DNA from 2 places in the Glaciecola siphonariae genome. Region 2 is predicted to be linked to the other one. Evidence: predicted binding sites of a transcription regulator. Region 2 holds the regulator's gene; the other holds the start of a gene.

Region 1 (16,603 bases), 99 kb from region 2:
GTTTTATTTCGAGCAATGCTTTGTGCATATGCCCCGGGAACCAATGGACTGCCAATGTTTTTCCTTAAAATTCGAATCAGGCACAAAACGCACCTTTATTTCGACAGTATAAATCAATCGTCACATAATCAACACATTCACTTAGTATCATGTAATGAGCCATTCGTTATTGATTTATGCTAGCGCATCTTAGTTACCTATAGAGTTAGGGAGTTTTTGTGAAATTGTTTATATCTACATGTTTTTTGCTCGTCTTGCTGTCGTTTTCTGGCGTTGCAAAGGCCATCGACATTATTGCGCATCGCGGTGCGTCAGGTTTCTTACCCGAGCATACTAAAGAGGCGCTAGTGTTGAGTTTTATGCAAGGCGCTGACTATATCGAGCAAGATTTGGTCGCGACCAAAGACAAGCAGTTAATAGTACTGCACGACATTCATCTTGAGACGGTGACCAATGTGGAGCAAATGTTTCCGTCACGCGCGCGAGACGACGGGCGTTTTTATGCGATTGACTTTAGTTTGAACGAGCTAAGAACGCTGAGTATTCACGAGCGTGAACATACCGATAATACCCTCGTATACCCAAATCGCTACAACGGAAAAGCACATTTTACCGTAGCGACTTTTCAAGAACATGTTGAAGTCATCAGGCAACTCAACCGCGCCTTTGGCAAAAATGTAGGGGTATATCCTGAGATAAAAGCGCCGAGCTGGCATACATCGCAAGGCATCGACATTACCGCGCTATTCATGCAAGCGCTAAACGACCTCGACCTTAATAGCGCCAGTGCTAATATTTATGTGCAGAGCTTTGAGCCTGAAGCACTTAAACGCATCCGGTTTGAATATAAAAGCAAGGTTAAACTGGTGCAATTAATTGCTGAAAACGATTGGAATGAGTCTAATACCGACTACGATTTGCTTAAAACCGTCCAAGGTCTTGATAAAGTAGCGCAATACGCCAACGGCATTGGCCCGTGGATACCGCATCTGATAGATGAAAAAACCAATACGCCCACTGACTTAATCAAAAACGCGCAAACACTAGGGTTGGTGGTGCATCCTTATACGTACAGAGCTGACCTTTATAGCGACAAGGAAGAGGCAATACGCGCGTTTAAACGGCTTAAAGCGCTAGGCATCAACGGGCTGTTTACCGATCAGGTAATGCCTTATATGCACAACAAAAACTCGCCTAGCCCTTAGACAAACGCACCACTACCCTACGGTTTTTTGCTCTATCTAAGCGAGTATCATTTGGCGACACATGTCGTTTTTCACCATGACCGGTTATTTCAATTCTGTCAGTATCAACGCCCAGTGCGGTAAAATAGTTTTTTACTTCATTGGCGCGGCGAATTGAGAGTTGCTCATTGTTCCAAGAGCCGCCATAACTATCGGTATAACCGTCGAGTAACACAAGCTCTAAGTCGAGGTCTTCTTTAAGATACTCACCAATCATATCGAGACGTCGTTGTGAGTACTTGGTAAGGTCGGCGCTGTTTTTCTTGTATGCGAGCACAGTGTACTCAATGTCTTCAAAACTATAGGGTAACAAGTTTGAAATGCAGCGACTAAAATCATAATACGAGGCTTGGAACTGACCGGCATTTAAGGATACCGCCACCGCGTCATTGGGATTAAGCCAATCTTGGTAGTGAATAGTGGGCCAAAAACCCTTTTCAAGCTCTGTAAGCATTTGCCATGCAGAATCAGAGGGTAAATCGCCGTCGTATTGTTTACGCAAGTCCATGCGGCCTATCTGTCGTTTACTGACGCCAGGCATCCAGCTCGGTGGCATTGAATACACAACAGCAGAATCGTAGCGACCGGGCAATCGCAGCATATCTAGGTAAAATTCCATATTAAGCTGTTTAGAAGCTTCTGTGATAAACGACGCTGTACCATAACCGGGAATTTGATGACTCAACTCACACTTCAAACGCGTCTGCGATGACAAACTCCACTCAGATGATTCTACATCTACCTTGTAGTGGCGCATATTCGCTGCTGCGTTTGGCATCCACAGAAGTGATACAAACAGTGCTATTAAAACAGCAATTACCGGGCTAACACGCAAGGCTCTCATGGCTACTTGCTTTTTTATTCCCGGTACGGGTGCGTCGGTTTGCTGCATTTTGTTGGCCTAAATTGTCAGTGTTCTATGTTGTGATTATCGGCTTATGTGGCGAAAGGTTTAGCAACCAAGATGGAAGTTCGGCATACTAATGACTATAAACAATAGCGGCAGAAATATAAGCACGCCGTAAGACATTAAATTATGAAGCCGCTATGTTGCAGGCCTCTCTCATCGCTTTTATTAAGGAACACATGAGCCAAACAGTTTCAACGCTAGCAGAACGTTTTCGCGGTTACTTTCCGGTAGTTATCGACCTAGAAACCGCTGGATTTAATGCCAATACCGATGCCATTTTAGAAATTGCTGCCATTACTTTGCGGATGAACGCCGAAGGAGAGTTTGAGCAACATACTATTTTTCATGAACATGTTGCGCCGTTTGAAGGCGCTAATATCGAAAAGGCCGCCATTGAGTTTAACGGGATAGACCCCTTTTGCGCCCTGCGCGGAGCAAAAACAGAAGAAGAAGTTTTTAAAGACCTGTGTAAAACGGTTCGAAAAGCGCAAAAAGAGGCAGATTGCCAGAGAAGCGTCATCGTTGCGCATAATGCAACATTCGATCAAAGTTTTGTAAACGCTGCACTTGCACGCACAAACATTAAACGCAGTCCTTTCCATCCCTTTGTTTCGTTTGATACTACGTCGTTAGCCGCGCTGTGCTTAGGACAAACAGTGCTGGTAAAAGCATGCGAAGCTGCCAACATCGAATTTCAACAGTCGCAAGCCCATAGCGCTCTGTACGACACACAAAAAACTGCAGAGTTATTTTGTTTTATGCTTAATCGCTACCGGCAGCTTGGTGGCTGGCCCTTGAGTAAAGACGAAGATAATTAAGCTCATATCTGAATAAGGTTAATCAATAGTAATATCAATTACTTAGCCTTATTTTGAGGCCATTGATCAATAAATATGCATAAACTCACTTGCCTTTAATCTAAATAACAACTATTATCATTTGCAGTGTTATTAAGATGATTGAGGAGAGTTATGTTTGTATGTATGTGCTACGGCATAACCGATAAGCAAATTGAGCGAGCGGTACGCGAAGACAGCGTCGGCAATATCCGAGATTTGAAAAAGCAGCTAGGCGTAGGCTCACAGTGCGGAGCATGTGTCGATATGGCTGTATCAATTATTGATCAAACTATTATTGACGATAGTTTATTCAAAGACGTGGGTTGATATAGTTTATTCAAGAACATCAACCCAACCCTAAAACCACTTAAATGCATCAACAAGAACACTAACTTCAATTTCACGAATAAGCTTGAGACATATTCTACGCAGCTACCTTCGTAACTACCCTTCATAAAAACGCTCAAAATAACCCCTCAAAATTCCCCCTCAACATTACTCTTCAAATTTACCGTTCACAAATAACTTTAAATATCGCTTCTGAAATACTTTAAGACGGCTTAGGTGTCTTTTACATTTGGTTCTTTTACTTTTGCGTTTTGGGTATTTTACTTTTGGGGATTTCACTTATGGGTCATGTGCGTGTATAGCTTAGAAGGCCAATAACTTGTGCTGTTAAACCTAAAATTTTAATACTTAAATAAAAAAACGTCGAGATTTGAGCAAGCTCTAAATCTCGACGTTTCTGTGTATTACTTTGCGACTGGCGCTCTCTAAGATATCCGTTAGGCGCTATCGTTCTGCGCTATCAGTCTACGGAAAAGAACGCTATGCGTCCGCCGCGGGCGTATCTGAACTGCCTGCCGCCTCTTTGATCAGCGTTTGCAGCTCGCCTTGTTGAAACATTTCCAAAATAATGTCGCAACCACCAATCAACTCACCTTTTACCCACAACTGCGGAAAAGTCGGCCAATCAGCATATTTTGGCAGCTCAGCACGAATATCAGGATTTTGTAGTATGTCTACGTAGGCAAATTGTTCCCCGCATGACATAAGCGCCTGAGTGGCTTGCGCTGAAAAGCCGCAGCTCGGAAGTTTAGGCGAACCTTTCATATATAAAAGGATGGGATTTTCGCTTATTTGTTCTTTGATTTTATCAATAGTTTCCATAGTACAACCGTTTTCAATGAGACTGGCTAAAGGGTATGGGTGAATGCGCCCAATATCAAGCGCTGTCTAGCCTTATTTTATTCAATGAATATAAATAAGTGTGATCTTGTTTGCCTTAATTTACGAAATAAAGAAGCACACTGATCAAGTTATTTAAGTTTTTACGGCCAAAGGGTTTAAAACCTAGCGTTTGACCTTAGATATAGCTCATGCAGGCAATACATACTCATAACACAATGGAGACTACACATGGCTTTTGAATTACCCGCTCTTCCGTATGAAAAAAACGCGCTCGAGCCGCATATTTCTGCAGAAACATTAGATTTTCACTACGGCAAGCATCACGCAACGTACGTAACTAAGCTTAACGGTTTAATTGAGGGCACTGACCTTGCCGAAAAGTCTTTAGAAGAAATCGTAAAAAACAGTGACGGTGGCGTGTTTAACAACGCTGCTCAAATTTGGAATCACACCTTTTATTGGCACAGCTTAAGCCCTAATGGCGGTGGCGAACCAACGGGTGCGCTTGCAGATGCAATCAACGCTAAGTGGGGTTCGTTTGCAGACTTCAAGTCGGCCTTTAACGATAAAGCCGTAAACAACTTTGGCTCAAGCTGGACTTGGTTAGTAAAAACAGCCGACGGCAGCTTAGATATTGTGAATACTAGCAACGCTGGTACGCCAATTACCGAAGACGGTGTAACGCCTCTACTAACGGTTGATTTGTGGGAACACGCTTACTACATAGACTATCGTAACGTTCGTCCAAACTATTTAGAAGGTTTCTGGGCTTTAGCTAACTGGGATTTTGCTTCAAGCAACTTTGCCTAAGTGCTAGCTCTACAGTAAATGACTAAAAACCCAGCAGTGCTGGGTTTTTTTATGCGGGTTTATTAAGTTTTTTAAACTTAATAAACACATATATATTTTAACTAATTTTAGTAAATAAAAGCGCTGAGCATTGCCTGAAAGGCTCTTATCTCTTACCATTAAAAAAAATTTGAGAATGGATGCTCATGTATAAACCACTTTGTATACGCTTATGCTGCCTTACGCTCTTGTCTTTGGCACTACTTAACACGCCTGTTTTTGCTTCATCATACGACTTAAGTGTTGATGATTTTCATGCTCCGCCCGATATGCTCACCGCCAAATTATCGCCCAACGGTAAGTACGTTGCGTCGGTTTGGAACTATGATAAACAGCGAGCGGTGGTCATTTTCGATATCCAAAAATCTAAAGTCATTCATCGCTTTGGTGACGACATCATACGACCTTATAGCGTAAGCTGGGCTAACGATAATCGTCTCCTAGTAAAACTCTTAGTACCTTATAAAACTGCGCAAGTACGCCGCGATGCTAAACGCAAGGATGACTTTGATATCGACGACTACTTTATGTTTGGCCGCATCGTTGCCACTGACATCGATGGTGAGGGTCTGGTATCGCTGATGAACGACGACCGCAATGTTAAAGGGAATGTTAACCTTGCAAATATCACCCATATATTGCCCGACGACCCTGAGCACATACTGATGTCTGCATGGCGCAGAGACCGTATGACGCTTTACAAAGTCAATATCAACTCAGGAGAATCTGACCGCGTTGTTACCGGCGGAAGATTTACCGTCGCTTTTACTAACGATATAAAACGCCAGCTATTATATCGCTATGACTATCGACGCATTTCAAAAACTCTCGAAATTTTGAAATACACAAAAGAAAGCGATGAGTGGGTCAGTGTTGACACCCTTTACTTTGACGACGACGATAGAAGCAAAAATAAAATTGAGTTAGAAGACTTAGCGGGCCTCAAAGACGGCTACCTTGTGTATAGAAAGCTTAATGAAGACACGGGGTTTCATGAGCTAATTCAGGTAAAAGACGGTGAAAAAAGCGTGCTGGTATCGCTGGAAAACACCGATATAGTTGGAGTGATTACCTCAGGGATGGACAATGAAGTTATTGGCTATACTACTCTGACTGATGTTTACCGCTCCGTCTATTTTAACCAAGAAAGCCAAAACATTTACGCAAAGGCGGCAAAGTATTTTCAAGATGAAAACTTTCGCTTTAGCAATATCGCTAAAAATCAGTCTTATGCCGTCATAAAATCTTGGGGTGCATCTAATCCGGTCACCTACTTTACCTACGATATAAAAGAAGATGCGATTACTCGTTTTAACTACCCCTACAGTAGCTTACCGAGAGATCAACTGGCAGATGCCTATAAAATTCAATATCTCACACGTGACAAAGCAAGCATTACTGCCTATTTATATGCGCCTAGCGGTTTTGACTTCTCTGCACCATTGCCGCTAATCATCATGCCGCACGGCGGTCCGCAGGCGAGGGATTCACTCAATTACGATGACCTTACTCAGTTTTTATCCACTCGAGGATATATTGTAATTAAACCTAACTTTAGGGGCTCAACTGGCTACGGAAAAGCGTTTGAAAAAGCGGGCCATAAGCAGTGGGGTTTAAGAATGCAAGAGGATTTAGAAGATGCAGTTGCATTTTTAGAAAAAGAGCGCTTAATAAATCCAAACAAAGTGTGCATTGTAGGCGCATCTTACGGCGGATATGCCGCCTTAATGGGCACGATTAAAACACCGTCACTTTATGCCTGTGCCGCGAGCATTAATGGTGTGACGCATTTACCCGAACAGATCGAATTCGATTTAGACAAATTTGAAGGCAACGCAATATTAACAAGCTACGTAAAAGATACCATTGGTGATCCACAAACCGATGCAGTGATGCTGCAAGCAAGCTCTCCTGCGCTGAACGCACAGCGTATTAACACGCCCATTTTGCTGGTTCACGGTGAGGAAGATTCAGTGGTACCCTATGAACAAGCTGAATTAATGCAGGACGCTCTTGAAGCGCACAATAAAAATTTCAAATTTGTCGGCATAGAAGATGCAGGTCATAATATTTTTTATTATTCAGACCATTCTCGTCCTGTTTATGAGGCGCTAGAAACCTTTCTTTCAGAACATTTGGGCGAAGCAAAGTAGTCGCGTGTGCGTCTTATATTTTGATGAGCGCTTATTTAGACACTGAATCTAGATGTTTCGTTTAAACATACTTGGTTTAGATGCTTAGTTTAGGCGCGATTGGGCAAGGCCAGCATGCATATACCTGAAGCAAAGGCTATAAGCGCGGCAAATGCAAAGCTCACCAATGCGCCCTCTCCTTGCGCCCACATCAAACCAGACAAATAACTCCCCGAGGCCCCGCCTATCCCAAAGGCAATACTTACATACAAGGCCTGTGCTCTACTTTGAAACGCTTTAGGAAAGGTTTGCTGTAAATAATAAACCGATGCAGCGTGGGTTAAGCCAAAGCTTAAGGCGTGAATCAATTGCGTGAAGACAATAATGCTCGTATGTTCGGCAAAGACCGCTAATAAGGCCCAGCGTAAAGCGGTAAAAAACACGCTAAACACTAGCAGGCTTTTTACACCAAATCGCTTAATTAAACGCATAGCGTAGATAAAAATAATTACCTCGGCAGCCACACCTAAGCCAATAAAAACACCGGTTTGCATGCCTGAATAATCAAGGGCGCGCATATACAGCGTGAAAAAATTATAGAAGCTACCAAAACTAACTTGCAAAAAGGTATTGCCAAGTAAAAAAACAATAAAGCCAAAAGACCAAATCTTCATCTTGCTGTGAGCATCTAAAGCGTGATCCTGAGTCTTGGTGTCAGTGACCGTTTGTTGTGCTCTTGATACCACTAATAAAGAGCTTATGAATAGGCCCAGCAGCATCACAATTGACGCATACACGATTACCTGCGCGGAAAAATTATCTAACAACCACCCTACTACGAGTGTGCAGGCAATAAATCCTATGCTGCCCCAAAGCCGTATCGCCCCGTAGCCACCCTTTGAGCGCTCCGTAGCATGCGATGTAATCACCTCCAACTGCGGCAGCACGGCTGTCCAAAACATCATCATACTGGCAAACGCTATGGTGATACCTATAAATCCTTCTACCCATAAAATGCTCGAAAAACTCAAAAAGGCAAGCAAACAGCCGAGTCTAAGTACCTCGCCTACCTGACCGGTTTTATCGGCGAAGTGCGCCCACATATTTGGGCCAACAATACGAGAGAGTGAAACCACCGCCAACAGGGTGCCGATTTGGGCAGATGAAAAGCCTTTGGCATCAAGATAAATACCAACATAAGGAATGAATACGCCAAGCTGACCAAAATGAAAAATATATATAAGCGCCAGCAATACACGATTGCGGCGCTCATCGATTTGTGTGTTTGCTCTATCGGCAAACCATGACAAATACACGTCAGCTAGCGCTGAGCAGGTATAACCGGTGTTGGTGAAACAATCCCGGCGTTTTGTGCGCGATGACGCAACAAGTGGTCCATCAATACCAAGGCAAGCATAGCTTCGGCAATAGGCACGGCTCTAATGCCCACGCATGGGTCGTGTCGGCCTTTGGTAATGATGTCTGCAGACTTTCCGTCTGCGTCAATAGTTTCGCCCGATATAGAGATACTCGAGGTGGGTTTAAGGGCCATGTGCACTAGAATTTCTTGTCCGGTAGATATACCGCCCAATACACCACCGCTGTGGTTGCTATGGAAACCCTCAGGCGACATCTGGTCGCGATGATCAGTGCCTTTTTGAGTGACCACATCAAACCCATCGCCTAACTCAACGCCTTTTACTGCATTGATACCCATCATGGCGTGGGCAATCTCTGCGTCTAGTCGGTCAAACACTGGCTCGCCTAAGCCAACTGGCACATTGACTGCCGACACGCTCACTTTCGCACCAATAGAGTTACCCTCTTTCTTCAAATCTCGCATATAGGCATCTAGCGCCTCTAGCTTAGTTTCATCAGGGCAGAAAAACGGGTTGGTATTAGTCACGCTATGGTCAACACAATCAATCGCAATTGGCCCAAGTTGCGACAAATAACCGCGCACCTCAATACCATAGATTTGTTTTAAATACTTCTTCGCAATGCCGCCGGCGGCAACGCGCACAGCCGTCTCTCGCGCAGAAGACCGGCCACCGCCGCGGTAATCCCGAAACCCAAATTTTTGCTGGTAAGTATAGTCTGCGTGTCCGGGCCTAAAGGCATCCTTAATTTTTGAATAATCTTGGCTGCGTTGGTCGGTGTTATTGATAAGCAGGCCAATGCTGGTGCCCGTTGTTTTACCTTCAAATACGCCTGATAAAATTTTTACTTCGTCTTCTTCGCGCCGTGCGGTGGTATAGCGTGACGTTCCAGGCTTGCGTCGGTCTAAGTCGCCCTGCAAGTCATCTTCACATAGCTCAAGGCCGGGAGGACAGCCGTCCACCACACCGCCGATGGCGAGTCCATGGCTCTCTCCAAACGTGCTTACGGTAAAAATTTTTCCGAAGGTATTTCCTGACATCCTAACGCTTACTCCAATTCGTCCAATATATCTTGCTGCGCAATCAACTGCGCTTTACTCACGGCAAAAATGCCGCTACCGCCTTGTTCCAATTCGCACCACGTAACCTGTAATCCGTTAAAACGCTCGGCAAAGTTCACTTCGCTATTACCCACTTCAACAAATAGCCATCCGTCATCACGAAGATGCTCTATAGCGTGTGAAACAATTTTCATGGTGAGGTCTAAACCATCGGCGCCAGACGCCAATGCATGTTCGGGCTCGTGATGATATTCCTGAGGCAAATCAGCCATATCTTGGGCATCTACATAAGGCGGATTGGCAATAATTAAATCGTATTGCTGGCCCTTAAGCTCAGTGTAAACGTCAGACGATATGGGGTAAACACGCTCTTCTAACTGATAGTTTGCAATATTAATCGAGGCGACTTCAAGGGCGTCCATGTCGATATCGACTGCATCTACCGCGGCATCTTCAAACGCTTTGGCCAAGATAATAGCGATACAGCCACTGCCGGTGCACATATCAAGGATATGGGTCGGGCTGAAGTGCTTAGATACAAAGGGTGCAAAACGTTTATTGATCAGCTCAGCAAATGGAGAGCGAGGTATAAGCACTCGCTCATCCACATAAAACGGCATCTGCGCAAACCAAGCAATATTGCTGATGTAAGGCAAAGGCTTAGCATGCTGCGCGCGCAGGCGCACCCACGTATCGAGCTTATCAATTTCATCTTGTATCAATCGGCTTTGATACACCACGCTCTTTTGCGCTTGGCCAAGCATCAAAGGGATGTCTAAGGCTTGAAACACTAAATGCTCAGCTTCATCCCAGATGTTATCGGTTCCGTGACCTAAAAAAATATCGTTTCGATGACATTCGCTTATGGTAAAGCGAATCCAATCACCAATCGTGAGCAAATTGTGTGTATCGCTGTTGTGATCGTGTGTTTGCATGTTTGCTAGCTTGCCAGAATGTCATTGGCAACACCTGAAACGGTGTATGCGTTTGCCGTGTATTTGTGGCAATATAATACGCATTATTTACCGGAATTTCGCTGATAATTTAAAAAGATGGATAAAAAAGTCTCAAAGTTAGCCCAAGACCTAAATTTTAGCGAGATGTTTGCCGACGCCAAGCCCGTGCAGCACACTCAATATGTGCAAGACCCAAAAGAGAAGCGCGCCTTGAACAAACGCCCAGCGGTAAAAACGAGTAAAGAAGGTAAGCGCCGAGCAGCTAGCTTTGAGTTTTCTGATGGCTTTGAAGCCTATTTTGACCCTAGCAAAGCCTTGAAATTTGCGCGTAAAACAAGCGAGGCTGAACAAGGTATTAAACGCATTCGACGCGGTGAAATTGTGCCCGAACTTGAGCTAGATTTACACGGCTTAACCACTCAACAGGCAAAGCTTGAGCTTGCAGCGGCTATCGATGAGGCGGTGCGCCGACATTATGAATGCATTCAGGTCATACATGGCGTAAGCGGAGGCGTGCTCAAACAAAAAGTGCCCAATTATTTAGTTCAACATCCAAAAGTACTTGGCTTTCATCAGGCACCCCTTGAGTGGGGCGGAAAAGGCGCAGTACTTGTACTGATTGAATTTATCGCGCCCCTGCCCTAATACGCAGGCGCATTTAGCGGCTTCACAAAGCTTAATTAGTTATCTTCGGCAACATTGTGTAAAAACAAATACACATAGTATGCGCAAATAGCAACCACAACAAAAATACCGAACACTGAACCCCATGCGACTGGATCTGATAATAGAAGGTCTAACATACTGTTTCCTGCCTTGTTGATTAAAAAACAACGATATTGTGGCAAAACGTCAGAAAACTAAGCTGATCTAGATCAAGCAAATTTACGCTCAAACAACCGAAGACATTTGTTTATTAATCCAGATCAATATTTAGACGATTTAGCGCTGAGATGGCACGCAAAGCGATGGGGCATGAATAATAACTTACCCATCTTGCTCAGAAGAGCATCTCAGCAGATATATGAAAGGTATTAAGTGAAAAGGCGCATAAACCAGCCTTTGTTTAACTCGTCTTCACACGTTTTCAGCTGGGCAGCATAGCGTTTTGAGCGAGCGTCTACCTTTTGCGCAACCTTTACAAGCCACTGCTTCTGTCGATACGTTTTGCGTTTGTATCCGCCCCACCCTTCATGATAGTTGAGATACTGAGCACCCGCATCCCACTTAGAAATACGATTTATCGTGTGAGTTTTGCTAATAAACCAGCCCATAAAATCAATCGCATCATCAAAGTCATCGCGGTCTGCAAAACGGCTATTAGTCTCGCGCTTGTAATCGTCCCATGTCATCGTTTTCGCCTGCGCATAGCCGTAAGCACTGCTCACTCGCCCCCAGGGTATTAAGCCAAAAAAAACATAATCTCGAGGAGGGAGCGCGTCGTGTCGAAATGAGCTTTCTTGGTACATCATTGCCATAGGCACATGAATGGGAACGCCCCATTTGTCACGCATATCCTTTGCGGCATCATACCAATCACGCTTTTCTTCAAATATGTGACACAGATTCTCACGACTCGAAGGCTGAGTAGTGGCGCAGCCCCCTAGAATAAAGACACTGAGCATTGTTAGCGCTATGTAGATGATTTTTTTTGACATTTTTTTGAACTTCTTAGTAGCTTACGTACTCTTATGTACAGATTAAATGTGTTTCCCTAAGTGTGTATTGACCCAGCGATTTCGCTGGGTTTTTTTTGCCTAAATTTTCACCTTTGGTGAGTAAGCGCATAAGCGCATAAGATGCGACTCTATCGCGTTTTACTCGACCCAAAATAATCTTTAATAAAATCGTTAAAAGACTGAGTATCACTGGCCTCAATGTCAGCCTGCTTTAGCATGGATACTTTTGCCTGTTCTTCAAAATCGACTTTCGAAATATTGCGATAGTCCATTTCTTGAATAAACGTTTTATATTCTTTTGCCAGCTCCATACCTAAAATACTGTTGTCTATTTCATTTTCTTGCAGAGTATTTAACCAGCGCCCTGAAAAGGTTTGCGACGCATCGACAAATTTATGCGCCTGCGTTGTAACCGCTTGGCTAAATTTTTTGCTTGCATGAGCCTCATCTAAAACAGAGGCAACTTGCATCAGGTCTTCCATAAGCGTCTCGCCCCATTTTGCGAGCGAAATTGACTGACCGGCATTACTTAGTTGCAAATCAGCTTGGCGACCTTTGAGCACAACGTCTACAAAATTCGCCTGATTCTCTTTGTTGGCAGCATCTGAAAAATCGACCGAAGGCAGCGCCAAACAATACAATAAAAATACGTCCAAAAAGTCAATCTGGTGCGCATCTAAGCCCACCGGCGAGAACGGGTTAACGTCCAAGGAACGAATTTCCAAATAGCTCACGCCTCTATCTTCAAGTGCGTCGGTGGGCTTTTCCATCGAGTTAGCCACTTGCTTTGGACGAATAGGTGAATACAGCTCATTTTCAATTTGCAGTACGTTTTTATTCAACTGCTGCCATTTGCCATTTTCGCCCGCACTTATGTGCGCATATTGCTCTGCCGGCAAATTAATCGCTTCTCGAAGGGTACTGACATAGGTTGATAAATCGTTGTAGCAGATGCGCAAATTTGACTGTGCTGTACTGGTATATCCAAGGTCGCTCATACGCAGCGATGTAGCATGCGGTAAAAACAGCGTACCACGGCCAATTTTTTCAAAAGGATGTGGAACCTTTCTGTGGCTTATAAATGAGCCGCATAGAGCGGGCGACGCACCGAATAAATAAGGAATTACCCATGCCAGACGTTTAAACTGGCGGACAAGTGAGAAATACTGAGAGGAAATGCCAATTTTGTCTGCCGGCATTTGCATCTTGTCGCACCATAGCTGCCAAAAACTCTCTGGCAGTGAAAAATTAAAGTGTACACCACTAATTACCTGCATCATGCTGCCATAGCGATTATGCAGGCCGCTTCGGTACACTTCTTTCATCTTCGCAATATTTGATTTCCCGTATCGCGCAATGGGAATATTCGTTTGAGCGTCTATAAAACAAGGCATACTCATAGGCCATAAGTATTCGTCGCCTATGTTGTCGTATGTAAACTTATGAATATCAATAAGCTGCTCTATGGTCGTCGCCGTATGCGACTCAGGCGGCGTAATAAACTCAAGTAAGGATTCTGAAAAGTCGGTGGTGATTAGGTCATGCGTTAGCGCTGAGCCGAGCGCTTGAGGATGTGAGCCGGCAGCGAGACCACCGCTTTGATTGACTCTGAGTGTTTCTCTCTCTACACCATGTTTTATATCTTTTAGGGTGGCGCAAATGTTGGTTGACGCCAGTGTCGCTAAGCGCTGTTCAAATGTTGTGGGTAATGTACTCAAAAAATCTATCCAATACGTTGTACGCCCTATCGCAACGCTAGAGCGTAATTAATGTCACAGTTCTCGTTAACGAGGCACATCGAGCATAACAATTTCACGCCCCAGTTCTTTCAGTTGAGGCGCTATGTTGGCGGCATCTCCCACCACTACAATATCCATCGTTGTGCTGTCTAGCCATTTTTTCGATAAGGCGTTTAACTCTTCAGTAGTAATCTGTTGAATAATAGCTTGTTGTTTAGCACCAAAGTCTTTGTCTAAGTTTAGCGAAAGAATCCGAATTAGATAGCCTGCTTTCTGTCTTGGTGTTTCATAGCTCAATGCATCGGATTGTGAATAGGCATTTTTCAAAAATGCTAGCTCGTCTTCGGTCATGCCTTGGTCTTGATAGCGATTTATTTCAGACAAAAACTCATCGATGCTTGCTTTGGTAAACTCTCCAGAAACATCGGCTCCAGCGCTGAAATAGCCTAAGTTTTTACCGCCAACAAAACCACTGCGCGCCCCATATGTGTAGCCTTTATCCTCTCGCAGATTCAAATTAATACGACTATTGAACATGCCCCCTAAGGGGTAATTGGCTAGCGTAAGTTGAAAGTACTCATCATATGGGTCAAACACTGGTGCTTGCTTAAATATCGAAATAACCGACTGCACTGCACCGGGGTTATCTACGATAAATATTTTACCCTCGTCGTTTGATGCTTCAGGGGAAAAACTTGGAACGCTGTAATCTTGCGCTTCCCATTGCTCTAAAAATCCAACAAGTTCAAGGGTACGTTCTTGGCTGGCATCTCCTACCATGACCACTTGTGCATGATTAGGCCGATAGAACGAGTCATAAAACTCTCTCACGTCATCTAGGGTAATATCATTGATACTCGCCAAGGTACCGCTGTCGGGCAAACCTATTCGAGTCTGCGTGCCGTAAAGCACAGCATCTCTGGCTCTAGACGCTAAGACTGAAGGATTTTTAAGCTGTTGCTGTAAACCCTGTAAGGTTCGCTGCTTCGCCAACATAAAATCCGCCTCGCTGAATGCCGGCCGAAACAAACGATCTTCTAACAGAGCCATCGTTTGTTCTGCGTTTTTCACCAGCGTGCTTACATATACATTGGTGTAGCGTCCGGATGTATCAACACTTATTGAGCTACCCAGAAGGGCTAAGGCATTGGCGAAGTCTTCTGTGCTGTAATTTTGCGTGCTTTCGTTCATCAACTGTGCAGTAAATGCGGCCAGTCCGGGTTTTTCCACGCTATCGAGCAGCACACCACCTTCCATACTTATGGTAAAACTCAAGGTCGGCGTTTCGCTGGTTTGAATACCTACGACTTGCAGTTTGTTAGGCAATTCGCTGCGCCAAAAATCAGGAATGCTAACGGGTTTATTGACGCTTGCATTGGGGATTTTACTGCGATCAAAGCTATCATCTGCCTTTACCGGCGATGCTTGCAGCGAGCTATCTGGCTCACTCGCTTCGGTTATGCGTCGAGGCGGCAAGTCAAAGTTCTGTGGTGCAACAGCTAGCGCTTCCGCGCCATGGGGAACGATGCTTAACACAACCGCCGGTTTTTGCTTCACGTATTGTTGATACACGCGCATAACATCGGCTTTGCTGACCGCATTGTAGCGCTCAATATCTTCCTTAATTCGATCAGGGTTATTTTCAAAGGTTTCACTGCTGGCAAGTGCCCTGACCTTGCCTGATACGCTCTGCAAACCAAATATGGTGCTAGTTTCTATGCTAGCCTTAACGCGGTTCAAGTCATCGTCTTGCACCCCGCGCGTTTCAAATTCGGTCAACGAGTTTTGTACAATATCACTAAGCTGCTTTAAGTTTTGCACCGCCTGAGGATTTGCCAAGGCAAAGATTTGAAATTCACACGCGAGCTCACGGCATGGATGCCCTACAAAAGCCTGCACAGCCAAGCCATTTTTCACCATGTTTTTATACAACAAGGATGTTTTACCACCGCCGAGAATATTGGCCAAAACATCAAGAGGAGCCTCATCAGCATGCCCTGCATACACAGTGGGTAGCGTAATTTGCAGTAAAGGAAGGTGAACCTTATCTTCTAGCGTGAGGTAGCGGGTTTCAGATAGCTTTGCTGGCTGTTTCGGCGCATCTGTGACTTCTGGGCCTCTGGGAATGGTGCCGAAATACTTTTCAATCCATTGCTTGGTTTGTTCAATATCAATATCGCCGCCAATGGTGATAACGGCATTATTTGGACCGTACCACCGCGCAAAAAAGGCTTTGAGGTCGTCAAGACCTACTCGGTCTAAATCTTCAACATAACCAATAGTTGACCATGAATACGGGTGACCAACAGGATACAAAGCCTCTCCAATACGCTCTGAGCGTAAGCCATAGGGCTGATTGTCGATTCGTTGCCCACGTTCGTTTTTAACGGTCTCGCGCTGATTTTCAAACTTTTCTTGGGTAACAGCCGGCAGCAAAAAGCCCATGCGATCGGCCTCGAGCCACAGCACTTTTTCTAGCTGGTTTGCCGGCACGGTTTGATAGTAATTAGTGATATCACTGTTAGTAGAGCCATTTAAATTACCGCCCGCCTCGGTAATAATTTTGAAATGCTCCTCGTCTGCAACATTTTGTGAGCCCTGAAACATCATATGCTCGAAAAAAT
Region 2 (16,603 bases):
GCTGCGACGTCGATTAATGAACAAACCATGAGCTTCTTGCCTAGGCTGCTGGTGACCTTGATGGCACTGAGTTTTTTGGGCAATTGGTTGGTGACCAAAATGATGGATTTCACCAATAATATCGTACTCAGTATTCCCTCGGTGATTGGTTAATAATGGATTTGCTCAGCAGTTCAATCATGGAGCTCATTGGCAACTACATGTTGTCATTTATGCGCATTTCCGGATTGTTTATCGCAATGGTGGGCATTAGTGCACGCACAGTGCCGCCTCAAGTGCGTAACCTGCTGGCGATTTTGCTTACCCTAATGATTGTGCCCATGCTGCCAGCAGTGCCGGTCAAAGAAATTGTGTCGTTGGGCACCTTTTTTGAAATTTTAAAGCAACTGCTAGTGGGGATAGGCATTGGTTTTATCTCCATGATGGTGATTGATACCTTTGTGCTGGCTGGACAAATTATTGCAATGCAAACCGGCTTAGGCTTCGCGTCAATTGTTGACCCGGTAAACGGGGTTAACGTGACCACAATAGGTCAGTTTTATTTAATATTAGCCACGCTCATATTTTGGACGGTAGACGGACATTTGCTGTTGATTAATATGATAGTGATTAGCTTTGACGCCTTTCCTATTGACGGGCCCTGGTGGACAGGCGAGCAGTTTAGACTGATTGCACATTGGGCAGGATGGATGTTTGTGTCTGCAGTAACCATTGCACTTGCACCAATTGTATCTCTGCTCATTGTAAATCTTGCCTTTGGTGTAATGACAAAAGCTGCACCTCAACTGAATATCTTCAGCCTTGGTTTTGCTATTGCGCAAATCACCGGCTTAATCATTATCTGGATCACGCTTTCAAACCAGATGTTTCACTTCAATGCCCAGTGGCTTAGAGCACAAGAGTTTATGTGCAAGCTGCTGTTAACCTGCTGAGTTTAAGATGGCTGAAAATAAAGACGCGCAGGAAAAAACAGAAGAACCGACGTCCAAAAAACTCGACGATGCCCGAAAGAAAGGGCAGATTGCGCGATCCAAAGAATTGTCGACCGCGCTTGTATTGCTAGCAAGTGCCGTTGCATTGATTGCTATAGGCTCCTTTATTGCCGAGGCAATGTATACCATTACCAAGCGTAGTTTTACGCTTTCGCGTGACGAAACCTATGACCTTAATCATATGTTCCAAATCCTTGAAATGTCGGTGATGGAGAGTGCATGGCCGCTGATGTCTTTTATGGTCATTTCGATGATTGGCGGTATTTACGGCAGCATTGCGATGGGCGGCTACAACTTCAGTTGGGAAGCCGCAGGGCCTAAAGCAAGCAAGCTTTCACCCATTAGCGGTTTTAAACGAATGTTAGGTAAAGACGCCCTTGTTGAACTGCTAAAAGGGATTGCAAAGGTGGTGGTAGTGATGTTTATGACCTATATCGCCTTGCTTGTGTTTAAAGATGAGGCGCTGCATTTAGACGTTGAGCTCTATCCCTTAAATCTGTTCCACGCGATGAATATGATTGAATGGGCATTTTTGCTTTTATGTGCAGCGATGATCCCCATTGCCCTAATTGACGTGCCTTATCAAAGCTACAAACACAACGAAGAAATGAAAATGACGCTGCAAGAAGTCAAAGACGAGCGCAAAAACTCAGAGGGTGACCCTCAGGTTAAAAGTCGCGTGCGTCGCCTGCAGTATCAAGCCGCAGCTAACCGAATGATGCAAGACGTGCCGCAGGCCGATGTCATTGTCACTAACCCGACACACTATTCGGTTGCCATTCAATATGAGCAAGATGGCTCTCGTGCACCGGTAGTGCTGGCTAAAGGCCTTGATGAGCTGGCCATGCATATTCGTAAAATTGGTAAAGCACACGATGTGCCCATTGTGGAGTCTCCTGCATTAGCGCGTGCTATTTACTACTCAACAGAAGTCAATCATGAAGTGCCGCAGAAGCTCTTTATGGCAGTGGCTCAAATATTGGCGTACGTTTATCAGTTAAAAGCGTATAAATCGGGCAAAGGAAAACGCCCCAAATCGCTGAAGAAAGACCTGCCAATCCCACCAGAGCTTAGACGCTAGTAAGCGGTAGGTGGCAATCCTTAATGACGGCGGCTGTCAAACCTGACCTTTGAGACAGTGGCAGTAATATAGATATCATTCTATATTAATTAAAAAACACGCAGGCGCAAATTGCGCTTGGTGTTTAGACTACCGACTTTTCGCCATTAAACAGGATGTTTATTATGATTAAATCTATTTTTTTAGTCGCTTCACTAAGCGCTGCTATCAGTTTACATGCTTCTGCGTCTGCTCCTACTGATGCACAAACACCCATTATTCAATACGACAACGAAGGAAACGTTGAGGTAGTAGAAGTGCAGGGCGTGCGTCCTATCTATCAGTATCGTGAATTTCGTAATCAAAAGCGAATTGCCTTTATGAATCATTTTAATGAGGTGGTGAGCCACCCAGATTTTAAGTTTCGCTGTGAGCGCAAACAAAAAGTCGCCTCTCGAATGAAACATGAAGTGTGTAAAAACGAATTTCAGTGGCAAATTGAAGATGAAATCAAGGAAAGACAGGTGCGAGAGGGCAATATGTTCGATGCGTTTGCAGTCAGTCAGTTGGGCAATAAAGAGGCGGATAAGAAACGAGAAGAGCTTGTAATAGAGATTCAAACACTTCTGGACAAAGACTCACAGTTGAAAGGCAAATACATCGAATTTAAAGTTGCTGACTTAACTTATAAAAAAATGCACAAAGCCACATATGGCGTTTTGAGCGGCTACGACGACGGGCAATAGCGCTTCTATTTATCTAATCGCTACGTTATCGCTACGTTGCCGCTATGTCATCGCGTTTTATTCGCAGCGAACGTTTTTTGAAAGCCACAAAAGACTGTCGCTTTGTTCATGCAGCAAAGCGCATCTACCCTCGTATTTTTTGAGATAAAAGCGCTGACCTGAACCCACTAGCTTACCGTCCTCAATGCGCGGCACGTCGCGGTCGTTGATTGCTTGTCCGCGATTGTTTAAGCGGTTTTGTGAGCTAAGCACTACATCGGAGCGTTTCATAAACACGTCATCAGCAAGCCTGATCTTCTGCCCGTTAAAAAGCGGTGCGATGGCGTCTTGCACGGCCACAACATTGCTGGCATCTTGCTCAACAAAACGAGCATCAACCATCGCAGATGTGTCATCTGGCGTAGGTTGATTGGAGGTGTTGTAGCATGCAGTCAGTGCACATGCACTGACTAACAATACGAACGAATGCGAAGGTTTACGCACGGTTTAGTTCGCTCTCTTTTTAATAATCGTTCTGTCATCATTAACAATAGACTCTATAAAGCGATTAGGTGCAGCAATAGCCGGGCCGGTCCCTTGTTGCAAGGAGTCGATATCGCTTTGGGGGCTAGCAAGACCTTCTGGACAAGTGCCGTTTTCAGCAAAATACAGTGCGGCGCCGAGCATGGCTTCATCAGGTGAACCTAATGCTTGAGTAAAGTCATCTGCTACCGAACATCCTCTCACTTCATCATCAAATACGGGGCTTGCGACCGGTGAAAACCCGTCTGCATAGTCGCCAAAGCCCTTCTCATTTACGCCTTGCAGTTGGATGGTAAAGTAAGTCGTCCCGCAGTTATCTTCAGGAAAAAAGCCAAAGGGTTTACCGCAGGTGGTATCGCCAATCAAAATGACCTCTACATCAATTCCGCGTAGGCCATTTATAAGAGACTCACTTGCAGAACAGGTATTGTCTGACGACAGCACAAATACGCGAGTGAGCGCAGGGCTGGGCAACGTATTATCCGTAAAGAAACCGTTCACATAGTCGATTTCGCGGTCGTAAAAGGGGATGGGGTCGGGCGCTGAACGTTTTGAATTATATAAAATGCGCTCAAAGTCGCTATTATTCGTCTGATTTGGCCCAGCGACCATATAGGCAATTTGTGAAGACAGCGCAAGCGAACCGCCGCCGTTGTAGCGTAAATCAATTACCAGCTCACTCACGTTTTCATCAACAAATCGTTGAAAAGCATCAATCAGGTCACCCTGCGCAGGGGTGATAAAGGTATTGAACTGCATATAACCTACGCGACCAACATTGGTGCTTAAAATGCTGACGTTTTGAACTGGGCTTAATTCAATATTAGCGGAAGTTAAATCAACGCTGAATAGCTCGCCGTTTAAATCCTCAAACTCGAAGGTATAAGATGCGCCTGGGTCGCTTGGGAAAAGCGCCGCATTTATCGTGTCGATTTCATTATCGTTTTCGGTGTTAACAAAATCTATATTGTTAATACGCTTGAGGCTAGCGCCTCTAGAAATTTGCGCTGCGGCTGCAGGAGAGTCAGGTTCGGTGTAGCGCACAATCAATTCACGCGGCGCGCGCAACGAAACAAACTCCCATTTGATGCCATATTCAGAGCTAGTGCCAACTTGGGTGCGCTCATTGTATTCATCTGTTGGCTCGCTAAAATGAAAATTGTCTTTAAGCTTGCCAGACGCGGTACGAGCGTCTGTCTTTAACTGGTCAAAGTAAGCGGCAACGGTAAAGTTGGCAGGATTGTTGTCAGGTACTTCGTCAAACCACAAATACGTTTCATCAGTCCATGAGCGCAGCCATAATTTTTCGGTCAGTGCTGAGCCGGCTACGTCAGGATAAGGCAGGCCGCTTATAGGGTCATTGCCGGTACGAACGCTTGCACATCGTGCTGCAAAATTGGCGCTGGGCTCGTATACACCTGGCTGCCAAGTTGGGCCAGAGGCTACCGGCGGTGTAGGCTGTCGAGGTTGCGTTGGGGTATTGCTGCCGCCGCCACCACATCCAGCGAGCGTAAATATAAAAAATCCAATGGCAAGTGGTGCTTTAATTTTGATGTGTGTCATAAGCGCTGATATCTACTGCTGTAAGTTATAAGGTGGGCTCCTATCACAATCTTAATGATTTAAGATATCAGCGTAATGCTGTTGAGCCATGATTTATACAATGTGTTTACTGTTGTTAGAGTGTTAACGACCAACAAAGTGCAGACTTAAATCTTCTAAAAAAACGAATAATCATGTTGGCTCAGAGTATACCAGAGCCCTGATTTGCCATCCAACGCTTTGAATACTTGTGTTATTTCAGCCATTTCAGCCATTTATGCACCGGTTTGCCTCACTATTTAATAGCAATATTCATTACGTACGACATACTGGCACGTAAGTTGTAACAGCCGCTGTTAAGTATCCTTAGTAGTCAAAAATTTGTTGTATGCAATTAGCCTCTTATTTTCAGCGAGTTGATAAAAATCAGCTAAAACAGTTTGCCTCTGGTTTAGGTGCTCCGATTGTTGTTTTAGCACTTATGGGGATGGTTATTTTACCGATGCCTGCGGTGCTGCTTGACGTATTGTTTAGCTTCAATATCGCGCTTTCGCTGGTCATAATTTTGGTCTGTATTTTTACCTCACGTCCTATCGATTTTGGTATTTTCCCCCTTGTTTTACTGGTGGCTACGGTCCTTCGGCTGGCGCTGAATGTGGCGTCAACGCGGGTGGTCTTGCTTGAAGGGCATGAAGGTGGTGACGCTGCCGGAAAAGTTATTCAAGCCTTTGGCGAAGTGGTAATTGGCGGCAACTATGCAGTAGGGGTAGTGGTCTTTGCCATTTTATTAATCATCAACTTTAAAGTAGTGACCGCAGGGGCTGGCCGTATATCGGAGGTAAATGCTCGATTTACCCTAGATGCGATGCCAGGCAAACAAATGGCAATTGATGCAGACTTAAATGCCGGCTATATCGACCAAGACCAAGCGCGCCAGCGACGCGAAGAAATCACCGCTGAGGCTGATTTTTACGGGTCGATGGACGGTGCGTCAAAATTCGTAAAAGGCGATGCTGTGGCAGGCCTTTTCATCATGATGATTAACATCGTGGGTGGCTTATTTATTGGCATGTATCAACACGGCCTAGATTTTTCTAACGCGATGCAAGTCTATACCATGCTGACCATTGGCGATGGCCTTGTGGCGCAAATTCCCTCTTTGTTACTGTCGGTCGCAACTGCCATCATCGTGACGCGTGAAAATGACACGCAAGAAATGGGCGCAGAGATTCAAGAGCAGCTGTCAAATAAGCAAGCACTTTATATTACCGCCGGTATTTTATTTATTATGGGTATTGTGCCGGGCATGCCGCATTTTGCCTTCTTGTCGTTTGCAGCCTTGGTCGGGGGCTACGCGTATTATCGCGAACATCAACGCAAACTTGCACTGGAAGATGCTGCTAGGGTAGAGGCTCTCCCAGAGGTGTCAAAAGGCACGCAAGAAGTTAAAGAGCTTGGTTGGGATGATGTTCAGCAGGTAGATATCATTGGGTTAGAAGTAGGTTATCGCCTGATCCCTCTGGTAGACAAATCACAAGGCGGGGAGCTACTCACGCGTATTAAAGGTGTGCGTAAAAAGCTTTCGCAAGAGTTGGGCTTCTTAATTCCACCTGTTCACATAAGAGACAACTTAGACTTTTCTCCAAATGCTTACACCATCTCGATGTTAGGCGTTAGCGTAGGCGATGCAGAGGTGACACATGACAGTGAACTGGCGATTAACCCAGGTCAGGTTTTTGGCACTCTTGAAGGAAAAGTCACAAAAGACCCGGCATTTGGCCTTGATGCGGTATGGATTAAAGCCAGTCAGCGCGACCATGCACAAACATTAGGCTACACGGTAGTCGATTCAGCCACCGTGATAGCAACCCATTTAAGTCAGTTGCTCACCAATCATGCTCATCAACTTCTTGGTCATGAAGAGGTACAGCAGCTATTAGATATGCTTGAGAAAACACATCCGAAACTAGTTGAAGGCTTAGTACCAGATATTTTGCCGCTAAGCACGGTGGTGAAAGTCTTACAAACGCTCTTATTTGAGGGTGTGCCCATTCGCGATATGCGCACCATCGTGCAAACCCTAGCCGAGTTCGGGCCAAAGAGCCAAGACCCTGACGTTTTGGTGTCAGCACTTCGCATCGCGTTAAAGCGTTTAATTGTTCAGGACATCACAAGCGGCGCGATGGAAATTCCGGTAATCACGTTGGCACCAGATTTGGAACAGATGTTGCATAAGTCACTTCAAGCAGGCGGAGAAGATGGCGCAGGCATTGAACCAGGCCTCGCTGAAAAGCTGCAAGATTCTCTTGGTGAGGCATATCAACAGCAAGAATTAGCAGGCGAGCCTGCAGTGCTGCTGACCTCGGGTATGTTACGCCCAGTTTTGTCTAGGTTCTTAAAGCAGTCGGTTAGTGGATTACATGTTTTGTCATATCAAGAAATACCTGACGACAAACAGATAAAAATAGTGTCATCGGTCGGTCAATAAACTGACACGTGCTCAACACGAAAGAGCCTAAAATATTAATGAGGAATGTATGAAGATTAGACGTTTTTTTGGCAAAGATATGCGCGAAGCTCTCAAGCAAGTTAAAGACGAGCTAGGTGGCGAAGCGGTTATTATGTCTAATAAGAAGGTATCTGGTGGTGTTGAGCTAGTTGCTGCGGTAGACCCAGCTCCTAATAACACCGCTTCTGCACAAACCTCACCTAAAGGCCAGTTGCACAAACCCACGCCTAGCTTGAGCGAGGTCATAGGCGACGACATTCCCGATTCTTTGCAGGCCTTACTCGCTAAACAGCATGAAAAGCAACATAGCCAGCAGGGCGCAAGCGCTCAAAATTACCATAAAGCCAGTGATTCAAAACAAGCGCAAGTGCTACAGCAGCGTGAAGCGCAAAGAGCCGATGAATCTATGGTTCGTTCGCCCGCTTTTGTGGAATCGATGAGTGACGATATTGCTTTAGAGAACTCTCAAGCGGCCAGCTTAACACCGCCGCCCAGCGTGCTTGAACCTGATCAAATGGATACCATTAGAGCAGAGCTGGAATCGATTAAAAACGTATTAAAGTTTCAAGTGTCGGAGCTTGCTGACGAACGTAAAAAGCGTCATAACCCCACTCATCACTATTTACATGAACAATTGCTTGGGATGGGTTTGGGCAGCAAACTTGCCCGTCAGTTTATTGATTTTCTGCCGCACAATGTAGACGAAAAGCAAGGCTGGAAATATTTACTAAACCTGCTTTCTAATCGCCTTCATGTAGGTGGAAACGACATCCTAAATCAATCTGGTGTAGTGGCACTCGTTGGCCCAACTGGCACGGGTAAGACGACAACCTTAGCAAAGCTTGCCGCAAAGTATGCGCAAAAATATGGCGCTGACCAAGTCGCTATGGTGACCATCGATACCTACCGTATCGCTGCATTTGAGCAACTTGCAACGTATGGCCGAATAATTGGCTGTAGCGTCAAAAAAGCGCAAAGCGCAGAAGAGCTTAATCAACTGCTTTATCAAATGCGCAACAAAAAACTCGTGCTTATTGACACTGCCGGCTTCAGCCAGCGTGATGCACGTTTAATCGAACAACTTAACGAATATGAAACAGGCTTGTCTGTGAATATTCGCAAATATCTGGTATTGCCAGCAGGCGCTCAATATCAAGTGCTAAATCAAACCGTAAAAGCCTATCACAGTACCGATATTCAAGGCTGTATTTTTACCAAACTCGACGAATGCTACAGCCTTGGTGAAGCGCTTAGCGTCGTCATTGAGAATGATTTATCACTTAGTTATGTGACCGACGGCCAGCGCGTGCCAGAAGATATCAAACTTGCAGATTCCGCTAATTTGACCCTTGTAGCCGCCAAGCTTTATAAAAAGTATGGCTTGCCTATGCAAGGTCAGGAGCCTGCCGTTAACGCTGGTGGCCTATGATAATCGACCAAGCAAGCAGCCTGAGAACCATGAATCAGACTAAACAAATTAAAGTAATCGCTGTAACCGGCGGCAAAGGCGGAGTGGGTAAGACTAACTTAACGCTCAACCTTGCTGTGTCAGCGGCTAAACAAGGCCAGCGAGTGATGGTGCTAGATGCCGACCTCGGCTTGGCGAATGTGGATGTCATGCTCGGTTTGCGCGTTGAAAGAAACTTATCGCATGTACTCTCAGGTGAATGCACCTTAGATGAAGTGCTCGTCACAGGCCCCTACGGCATGAAGATTGCGCCCGCGACCTCAGGCAGCAAGTCGATGGCGGAGCTAGGCACACACGAACATGCAGGCTTAATTCGAGCATTTAGTGAGCTGCAAACACCCATCGATATGATGTTGGTAGATACCGCGGCAGGCATATCTGACATGGTAGTGAGCTTTTCGCGAGCTGCCCAAGACGTCATCATTGTGGTATGCGACGAACCGACCTCGCTTACTGATGCCTATGCGCTAATTAAAATTTTGAATCGAGAGCACGGAGTATTTAAGTTCAAGGTCGTTGCCAATATGGTGCGCTCTGAGCGGGAAGGACGTGAGCTCTTTAGTAAACTATCAAAGGTTACGGGCAGATTTTTAGATGTCGCTCTTGAGTTGGTAAGTATTATCCCCTTTGATGAAAACGTAAGAAAAGCAATACGAAAGCAAACCGCGATTGTGGATGCTTTTCCTGGGTCGCCAGCCGCTAAAGCCATTGCGAAATTGGCTGAACGCACGTCGACATGGCCCATTCCGACGCAAGCAGGCGGACACCTTGAGTTTTTCATTGAAAATCTCGTGTCCTTGCATGAGTAGGTAATTAAAGTGAGTAATAAAGTGACAGTATATCAACAGCAAGTAGACAAAAACCAATTGGTTGAGCGCCATGCTCCTCTGGTGAAACGCATTGCGCATCACCTGATGGCAAGGCTTCCGGCAAGCGTGTTAATCGACGATCTGATCCAGTCTGGCATGATAGGCTTACTTGAGGCCGCGCGCAATTTTGACGGCTCCAAGGGAGCCAGTTTCGAGACATTTGCCGGTATACGTATACGCGGAGCGATGCTTGATGAAATTCGCAAAGGCGACTGGACACCTAGGTCGGTGCATAAAAACTCTCGAGCGATTACTGAGGCAATTAACTTAGTTGAACGCGAGACCGGCCGAGATGCCAGAGATACCGAAGTCGCAGAAATTATGAATGTGTCGGTGCAGGAATATCACCAAATGCTCAATGAAGTAAATGCCGGAAAATTGGTGGGTATTGAGGATTTAGGCGTGAGTGAAGACGTGCTCACCAACGAAGAAAACAAAGGCGCCGACAAACCTTTTGAAGAAATGATGCAAGGATCATTTCAGAAAGCGCTAGCTCGGGCGATAACAACATTACCAGAGCGTGAAGCGATTGTGCTGTCTTTGTATTACGATGAAGAGTTAAACCTGCGTGAAATTGGCGAAGTGCTTGAGGTGAGTGAATCTCGGGTGAGTCAAATACATAGTCAGGCAATGTTAAAACTTAAAGCAAAAATGCAGTCTTGGCGTACCGTTCAATAACACAGCAGCGTGTTTGTGAAAGTAAGACTATTTAAATAGATTAAATGAAATGTTCCATTGCGGAGGTAGTTTTGGATAAGAATATGAAAATCCTTGTTGTTGATGATTTTTCAACAATGCGGCGCATCATTAAAAACCTGCTGAAAGACTTAGGCTTTACTAATGTTCAAGAAGCGGATGACGGTAATACGGCTTTGCCTATGCTGAATCAGGGCGATTTCGACTTTGTCGTGACCGACTGGAATATGCCGGGCATGCAGGGTATTGACTTGCTCAGAGCGATTCGTAAAGACGATAAGTTGAAGCATCTACCGGTTTTGATGGTGACTGCTGAAGCGAAAAAAGAGCAAATCGTTGCGGCCGCGCAAGCGGGTGTAAACGGCTATGTTGTTAAGCCCTTTACTGCAGCCACGCTAAAAGAGAAGTTGGACAAAATCTTCGAACGTCTAGGCTAACAATCGCTTAAAGAGGTGACGTCCTATGACGAATGAAGCATCGCTCATTTCGCTAGAAGAAGCGAAAGCGCTAGTTGCACACTTAGAGTCAGACGAGATTGAATCTGCCAATAATATTGTGCACAGCATTACCCTAAGAGAATCTACGGAATTATTCTCAGAGGTGGGTAAATTAACACGCCAACTACACGATTCGTTGAGCAACTTTCAGCTCGATGAACGCATTTCAAGTTTGACCAAGCTGCAAATTCCTGACGCTCGCTCACGGCTAGAGTACGTGATTGAAGAAACAGAAAAAGCGGCAAACTCTACCATGGACGCTGTTGAACGCAGCATGCCAATAGCAGAAGCACTCAACGGCCGCTTATCGAGCGTTCTGCCTGAATGGAAGAAGCTAATGTCGCGCCAAATTGAACTCGGCGAATTTAAAAGCCTGTGTTTAGATTTAGATAAATTACTAAGCGATGCCCATGAAGATTCTGCCACATTAAATTCTATGCTCACCGAAGTGCTCATGGCACAGGGGTATCAAGACCTCACCGGCCAAGTTATACGACGAGTTATTGAGCTGGTAAAAGACGTGGAAGAGTCCTTAGTTGATATGTTGTCAGCATTCAGCGAAGAAGAAGCTAAAAAAGAGCGCCACGAAAAGGGTGTTGAAAAAGTTAGCGCTCAACCTTCTGAGAAATCTGACGATAAAGTTAAAGCCGAAGGGCCAATTATTGATGCAGCTAATCGCGACGACGTGGCACAAAGCCAAGATGATGTTGACGATTTACTGTCTAGCTTAGGTTTTTAGGGGAGCAAACGAATGTCGTTTGAAGTTGACGAGGATATCTTGCAAGACTTTCTGGTGGAAGCCGGAGAAATCTTAGAACAATTGCAAGAGCAGCTCGTAGATTTAGAAAATAATCCAGAGGATTCAGATTTACTGAACGCTATATTCCGTGGCTATCACACGGTAAAAGGCGGTGCAGGTTTCTTGTCTCTTGGCGAGCTAGTCGACATTTGTCACGGCGCTGAAAACGTGTTTGACGTAATGCGCAATGGCCAACGCACGTTAACCCCCGAATTAATGGATGTTATCTTGCAAGCAACCGACGTGGTAGTTGAGATGTTTGAGCAAGTCAAAGCGCGTGAACCTCTCACGCCTGCACCTGCTCACTTAATCGACTTGCTACATAAGTTGAGTGCGCCTGAAACTCCCGACGAAAAAATATTTGATACTGACGCCCAGCCTGCCGAACAAGCCCAAGCCGCTGCCCCAGTTGAACCAGAACCTACGCCGGTTGAAGTCAGCAATGATGCGCCAGTGGTAGATAAGCCCGCGGCGAGCGGCGGCGACGGTATTGATGAGATTACCGAAGACGAATTTGAAGCCTTACTCGATGAGCTTCATGGCGGTTCGCCCAGTGCACCTGCACCGGCAAAAACAGACGAACCAAGTGTTGATACTGCTGATAGCAGCGACGGTGATATTAGCGACGACGAATTTGAGGCGCTTTTAGACGACCTGCACGGTAAAGGAAGCTTTAAAGCTACTCCAGCGGCCGAAGTACAAGCCGCACCTGATGAAAAAGCCTCATCGGGCAACGATGATGAAATCACTGACGAAGAATTTGAAGCACTACTTGACGATTTACACGGGTCAGGTAAGTCACCCATTGCCTCAGTAAGCAAAGCAGGCGAGGCTGATTCAGCTAGCGCCAATGCGCCCACTAAAGCGGATACCGAAAGTAAACCGGCGGCGCAAACGCCCAGTGCAAACCCGGCCGAAAAAACCGGCGAAAGCGCAAGCGCTGAACCTAGTAATAAAGCAAGCGAGAAACCTGCAGCACCTGCACCAAGCGCGGCTGCTAAAGCGCCAGCAGCGGCAAAAGCGCCGGCTAAAAAATCAGATAAACCTGCCGCACCGCAAGCCGAAACTACTGTGCGTGTTGATACCAAACGTCTCGACCAAATTATGAATATGGTGGGTGAGCTCGTATTGGTGCGAAACCGATTGTTGAGCCTTGGTATTAATAATGCTGATGAAAGCATGTCGAAAGCCATCGCAAATTTAGATGTAGTAACGGGCGATTTGCAGGGCGCGGTAATGAAAACTCGCATGCAGCCTATTAAAAAGGTATTTGGCCGCTTCCCGCGAGTTGTGCGCGACTTAGCACGGACTTTGAAAAAAGAAATTACATTGGTTCTTGAAGGTGAAGAGACCGATTTAGATAAAAACCTCGTGGAGGCTTTGGCCGACCCACTCGTGCATTTGGTAAGAAACTCTGTAGATCACGGCATCGAAATGCCGGCAGATCGCGAGGCCTCAGGTAAGCCCAGAATGGGTACCGTGCGCCTAGCCGCGTCGCAAGAGGGCGATCATATTTTGTTGACCATTGCCGATGACGGCAAGGGCATGGACGCAGAAAAGCTAAAAGAAATTGCCATAAGTCGTGGTGTGTTAGATGCTGACTCTGCAGCAAGAATGTCGGATGTAGAAGCATTCAACTTAATATTTGCACCGGGCTTTTCAACCAAAACTGAGATCAGTGATATTTCTGGTCGTGGTGTTGGCATGGATGTGGTCAAGACTAAAATTAACCAGCTCAACGGGTCTGTAAATATCAACTCGGAGCTGGGTAAAGGCACGACGCTTGAAATAAAAGTACCGCTTACCCTAGCTATTTTGCCGACGCTCATGATTGTGGTTGGCAAACAAACATTTGCGCTGCCTTTGGGCGCGGTCAATGAAATTATCAATATGGATTTAAAACGCACCAACACCGTTGACGGACAGTTGACTATGATTGTGCGCTCAAAAGCCATACCGCTGTTTTATTTGAACGACTGGCTCAACCCCATGCGCCCAGTTGAAGACCGTTCCGCAGGCCACGTAGTGGTAGTGCAGATTGGCACCCAGCAAATTGGCTTTGTAGTGGACTCGTTAATTGGTCAGGAAGAAGTGGTCATTAAACCATTAGATGCTTTGCTGCAAGGAACGGCAGGTATGGCCGGTGCGACCATTACATCTGATGGGGGCATTGCGCTGATATTGGATATTCCAAATCTATTAAAACGCTATGCATAATAAGCTGTTGTTAGAGGCCATGTGAGCCTTTACAGACAACAATTAAAAATCGCGCTCACTACAGCGCGATTTTTTTATCTCAAAAGCCGCCCGATGCTACTAGCTTAGAGTTTTCAACTGCCGGCTAAGGCTGATAATTATTAGCGATGCGCTGCGACATCTGTGCATGCTTCTTGCTTTGTTTATGTCACAGATTCTGTTTATGTCAAAGTGCTGCTAATTATCGATGAAAGTTTGGACAGTTGTTAATCAAAAAGGTGGCGTGGGTAAAACTACCAGCACTATTTCTATAGCTGGAAGCTTGTCGGCGCAGGGCTATAAGGTTTTATTGCTCGATTTAGACCCTCACGCCTCACTTACTTACTATTTAGGGTTTGACGCCGAGAATTTGACAAGTAGCTTATATGACGTGTTTTGCCAAACACCCAGCGAGCCCTTTGACATAAAACAAGCGCTGCAGGCCACTAAGATTAAAAACGTGGGCCTATTACCCTCGCATATTGCCTTGTCGACCTTAGACAAACGTTTTGGCACCGCACCAGGCAAAGGGCTTGTTATTAAAAAAGCCTTGGAACAACTGGGCTCGCAGTTTGACATTGCCATAATTGATTGTCCGCCGGTGCTTGGGGTGCTTATGGTTAATGGTTTAGTGGCCGCCAACGCCATTGTGGTGCCAACACAAACAGAATACTTGGCGCTTAGGGGTCTTGACAGAATGTTACAAACCTTAGAGCAGCTCAAACCGACGCTGCAAGACGAGGTGCTCACTTTAGTGGTGGCGACGCTTTTTGACCGACGCGTGAATGCTTGTTTGGCCTCATATACGAAGATGCGAGACAATTATAAGGCGCATATGTGGCGCGGCTATATTCCGGTAGACACCAAATTCAGAGACGCCAGCCAGCAAGGGTTGCCGATAAACATGATAGTGAAAGACAGTCGCGGTGCGTTTGCCTACGATAAGCTAACCAACGAGCTACTTAAATATGCCGCATGAAAGCGCGAAACAGGCCATGCAAAGCTACCTGCAGGCACTTACGCATACGGAAGAGGCAAAGGTAAGCGATGAGCTCGCCGCCGCAGCTCGATTACTAGAAACCGCAAACCAAGCACTTTTGCAAGAAAGTCCTGAAGTGGCAAGCGATTCAGCAATAAACGAGATTGATAGTAAAGAAATTGCGATTGCGGTCGAAACAGTAAACAGAGAAGCAAAGCTTGAGCTTATGCCGTTAAAGCAAAAGCTGCCGCCGAGGTTTCATGCGCTATTTTTTGAAGTAGCAGGTTTAACTTTAGCAATTCCGTTGGTTGAATTAGGCGGGATCATTGCTTTGGATAGTGAAATTAATCCGTCAAAGGGTGCAAAGCACTCTGGGTTGAGTCCTATGCCAGGGCAAGCGCAGTGGTTGATGGGCGTGCTCGTGAAGCTAGATCAAAAGTATAATTGTGTAGATACAGCCCGCTGGATTATGCCCGAGAAGTATACTCAGGCGCTGGCCGACTCGCTCAACTATGCTTATGCTGTACAGTTAGGAAAAACGCCGTGGGTACTGGCCTGTTCAAAGTTAGCAGATACGCATGAACTCAGTCACGACGATATTAAATGGCGAGACCAAGACGCCAAACGGCCTTGGTTAGCTGGAATGATTAAACAGAAAATGTGTGCTTTAGTTGACGCAAGCCAGCTCATACGCTTGCTAGAAGCTAGGCCGACGAAAAACGCATCAAGTGTGGTAACGGAGTAAAATCTATGTCTGAAAAACAAGCGACAGCATCAGCTAGCGATCCAAATGATGAAGTCTTGCAGTGGGTAACCTATCGTCTTGACGAGGAAACCTACGGCATCAATGTGATGCAGGTGCAAGAAGTGCTGCGTTATACTGAAATTGCTCCAGTACCGGGTGCACCGAACTACGTAATGGGCATAATTAATTTGCGCGGCAACGTGGTGACGGTTATCGACACAAGAGCGCGCTTTGGATTGCCGCCATCAGAAATAACCGATAATTCACGAATTGTGATCATTGAGTCTGATGAACATGTGGTAGGTATTTTGGTAGACAGCGTGGCCGAAGTGGTTTATCTACGTTCATCTGAAATAGACAGCGCGCCAAATGTAGGCACAGAAGAAAGCGCTAAGTTTATTCAAGGCGTATCGAATCGTGACAATGAACTGTTGATTCTAGTAGACCTCAACAAACTGCTTAGCGACGACGAATGGGATGACGTGTTGGGCATGTAGCCCTATGTTTATCATCAGACAACTTTCTAGCGGCAGACAATCATATCTGCCGCTTAATTCTCAACGATATCCCACGTTTTTTCACGCATTCTTGTAGCCTTCGTACACACAATAAAACACAACCATCTTTCAGTTTATTGCTATTTCTGTGGCGCTAGCTGGACGTTGCGTTCAGTATCCATTCCACTTGGCATTAACAATATGGTTATTAATGCAGGGAAGCGTTTGTCTTTGCTTCAAATCAAGACCGGCAATTTACCTCATATAACTAAAGCTATCATCAAGGGTAGACAGACCAAAAATACAATAGTGTTAGTCAAACCACTTTGGTATGGGTCTGCCTTATTTTTCCATCGCATCCCAAAACAAATTCGTAAGATATTAAACCGAGCAATTGCCAATAATAATGCGGCGCAAATAAGAGGCGTCACCAGCATATTAATCCAT

The links. The regulator FliA, encoded in region 2, starts transcription of late flagellar genes. The targets are predictions, from matches to a motif close to CTAAAGNTNNNNNNNNNNNNGCCGATA.
Region 1: a site for FliA is predicted at 2,174-2,200, ahead of ACFO4O_RS06565 (flagellar protein MotY). Genes of this name have one in related genera too.

Annotation. Positions count from the first base shown of each region.
Region 1 is NZ_JBHSGU010000002.1:1,165,910-1,182,512, forward strand. Features, by position in the region: gene ylqF (ribosome biogenesis GTPase YlqF) at 1-55, opposite strand, end outside; gene glpQ (glycerophosphodiester phosphodiesterase) at 219-1,205, shown strand; gene ACFO4O_RS06565 (flagellar protein MotY) at 1,195-2,022, opposite strand; gene rnt (ribonuclease T) at 2,331-2,972, shown strand; gene ACFO4O_RS06575 ((2Fe-2S)-binding protein) at 3,126-3,320, shown strand; gene ACFO4O_RS06580 (Grx4 family monothiol glutaredoxin) at 3,822-4,163, opposite strand; gene ACFO4O_RS06585 (Fe-Mn family superoxide dismutase) at 4,413-4,994, shown strand; gene ACFO4O_RS06590 (alpha/beta hydrolase family protein) at 5,180-7,186, shown strand; gene ACFO4O_RS06595 (MFS transporter) at 7,276-8,481, opposite strand; gene aroC (chorismate synthase) at 8,487-9,584, opposite strand; gene prmB (50S ribosomal protein L3 N(5)-glutamine methyltransferase) at 9,593-10,540, opposite strand; gene smrB (endonuclease SmrB) at 10,658-11,206, shown strand; gene ACFO4O_RS06615 (DUF3149 domain-containing protein) at 11,242-11,364, opposite strand; gene ACFO4O_RS06620 (transglycosylase SLT domain-containing protein) at 11,596-12,219, opposite strand; gene gshA (glutamate--cysteine ligase) at 12,369-13,958, opposite strand; gene ACFO4O_RS06630 (M16 family metallopeptidase) at 14,025-16,603, opposite strand, start outside.
Region 2 is NZ_JBHSGU010000002.1:1,265,080-1,281,682, reverse strand. Features, by position in the region: gene fliQ (flagellar biosynthesis protein FliQ) at 1-153, shown strand, start outside; gene fliR (flagellar biosynthetic protein FliR) at 156-932, shown strand; gene flhB (flagellar biosynthesis protein FlhB) at 940-2,073, shown strand; gene ACFO4O_RS07090 (hypothetical protein) at 2,238-2,798, shown strand; gene ACFO4O_RS07085 (hypothetical protein) at 2,856-3,281, opposite strand; gene ACFO4O_RS07080 (S41 family peptidase) at 3,285-4,883, opposite strand; gene flhA (flagellar biosynthesis protein FlhA) at 5,251-7,350, shown strand; gene flhF (flagellar biosynthesis protein FlhF) at 7,400-8,800, shown strand; gene ACFO4O_RS07065 (MinD/ParA family ATP-binding protein) at 8,797-9,648, shown strand; gene ACFO4O_RS07060 (RNA polymerase sigma factor FliA) at 9,658-10,386, shown strand; gene cheY (chemotaxis response regulator CheY) at 10,458-10,841, shown strand; gene ACFO4O_RS07050 (protein phosphatase CheZ) at 10,867-11,640, shown strand; gene ACFO4O_RS07045 (chemotaxis protein CheW) at 11,653-13,917, shown strand; gene ACFO4O_RS07040 (ParA family protein) at 14,144-14,914, shown strand; gene ACFO4O_RS07035 (chemotaxis protein CheW) at 14,904-15,659, shown strand; gene ACFO4O_RS07030 (chemotaxis protein CheW) at 15,665-16,156, shown strand; gene ACFO4O_RS07025 (acyltransferase family protein) at 16,417-16,603, opposite strand, start outside.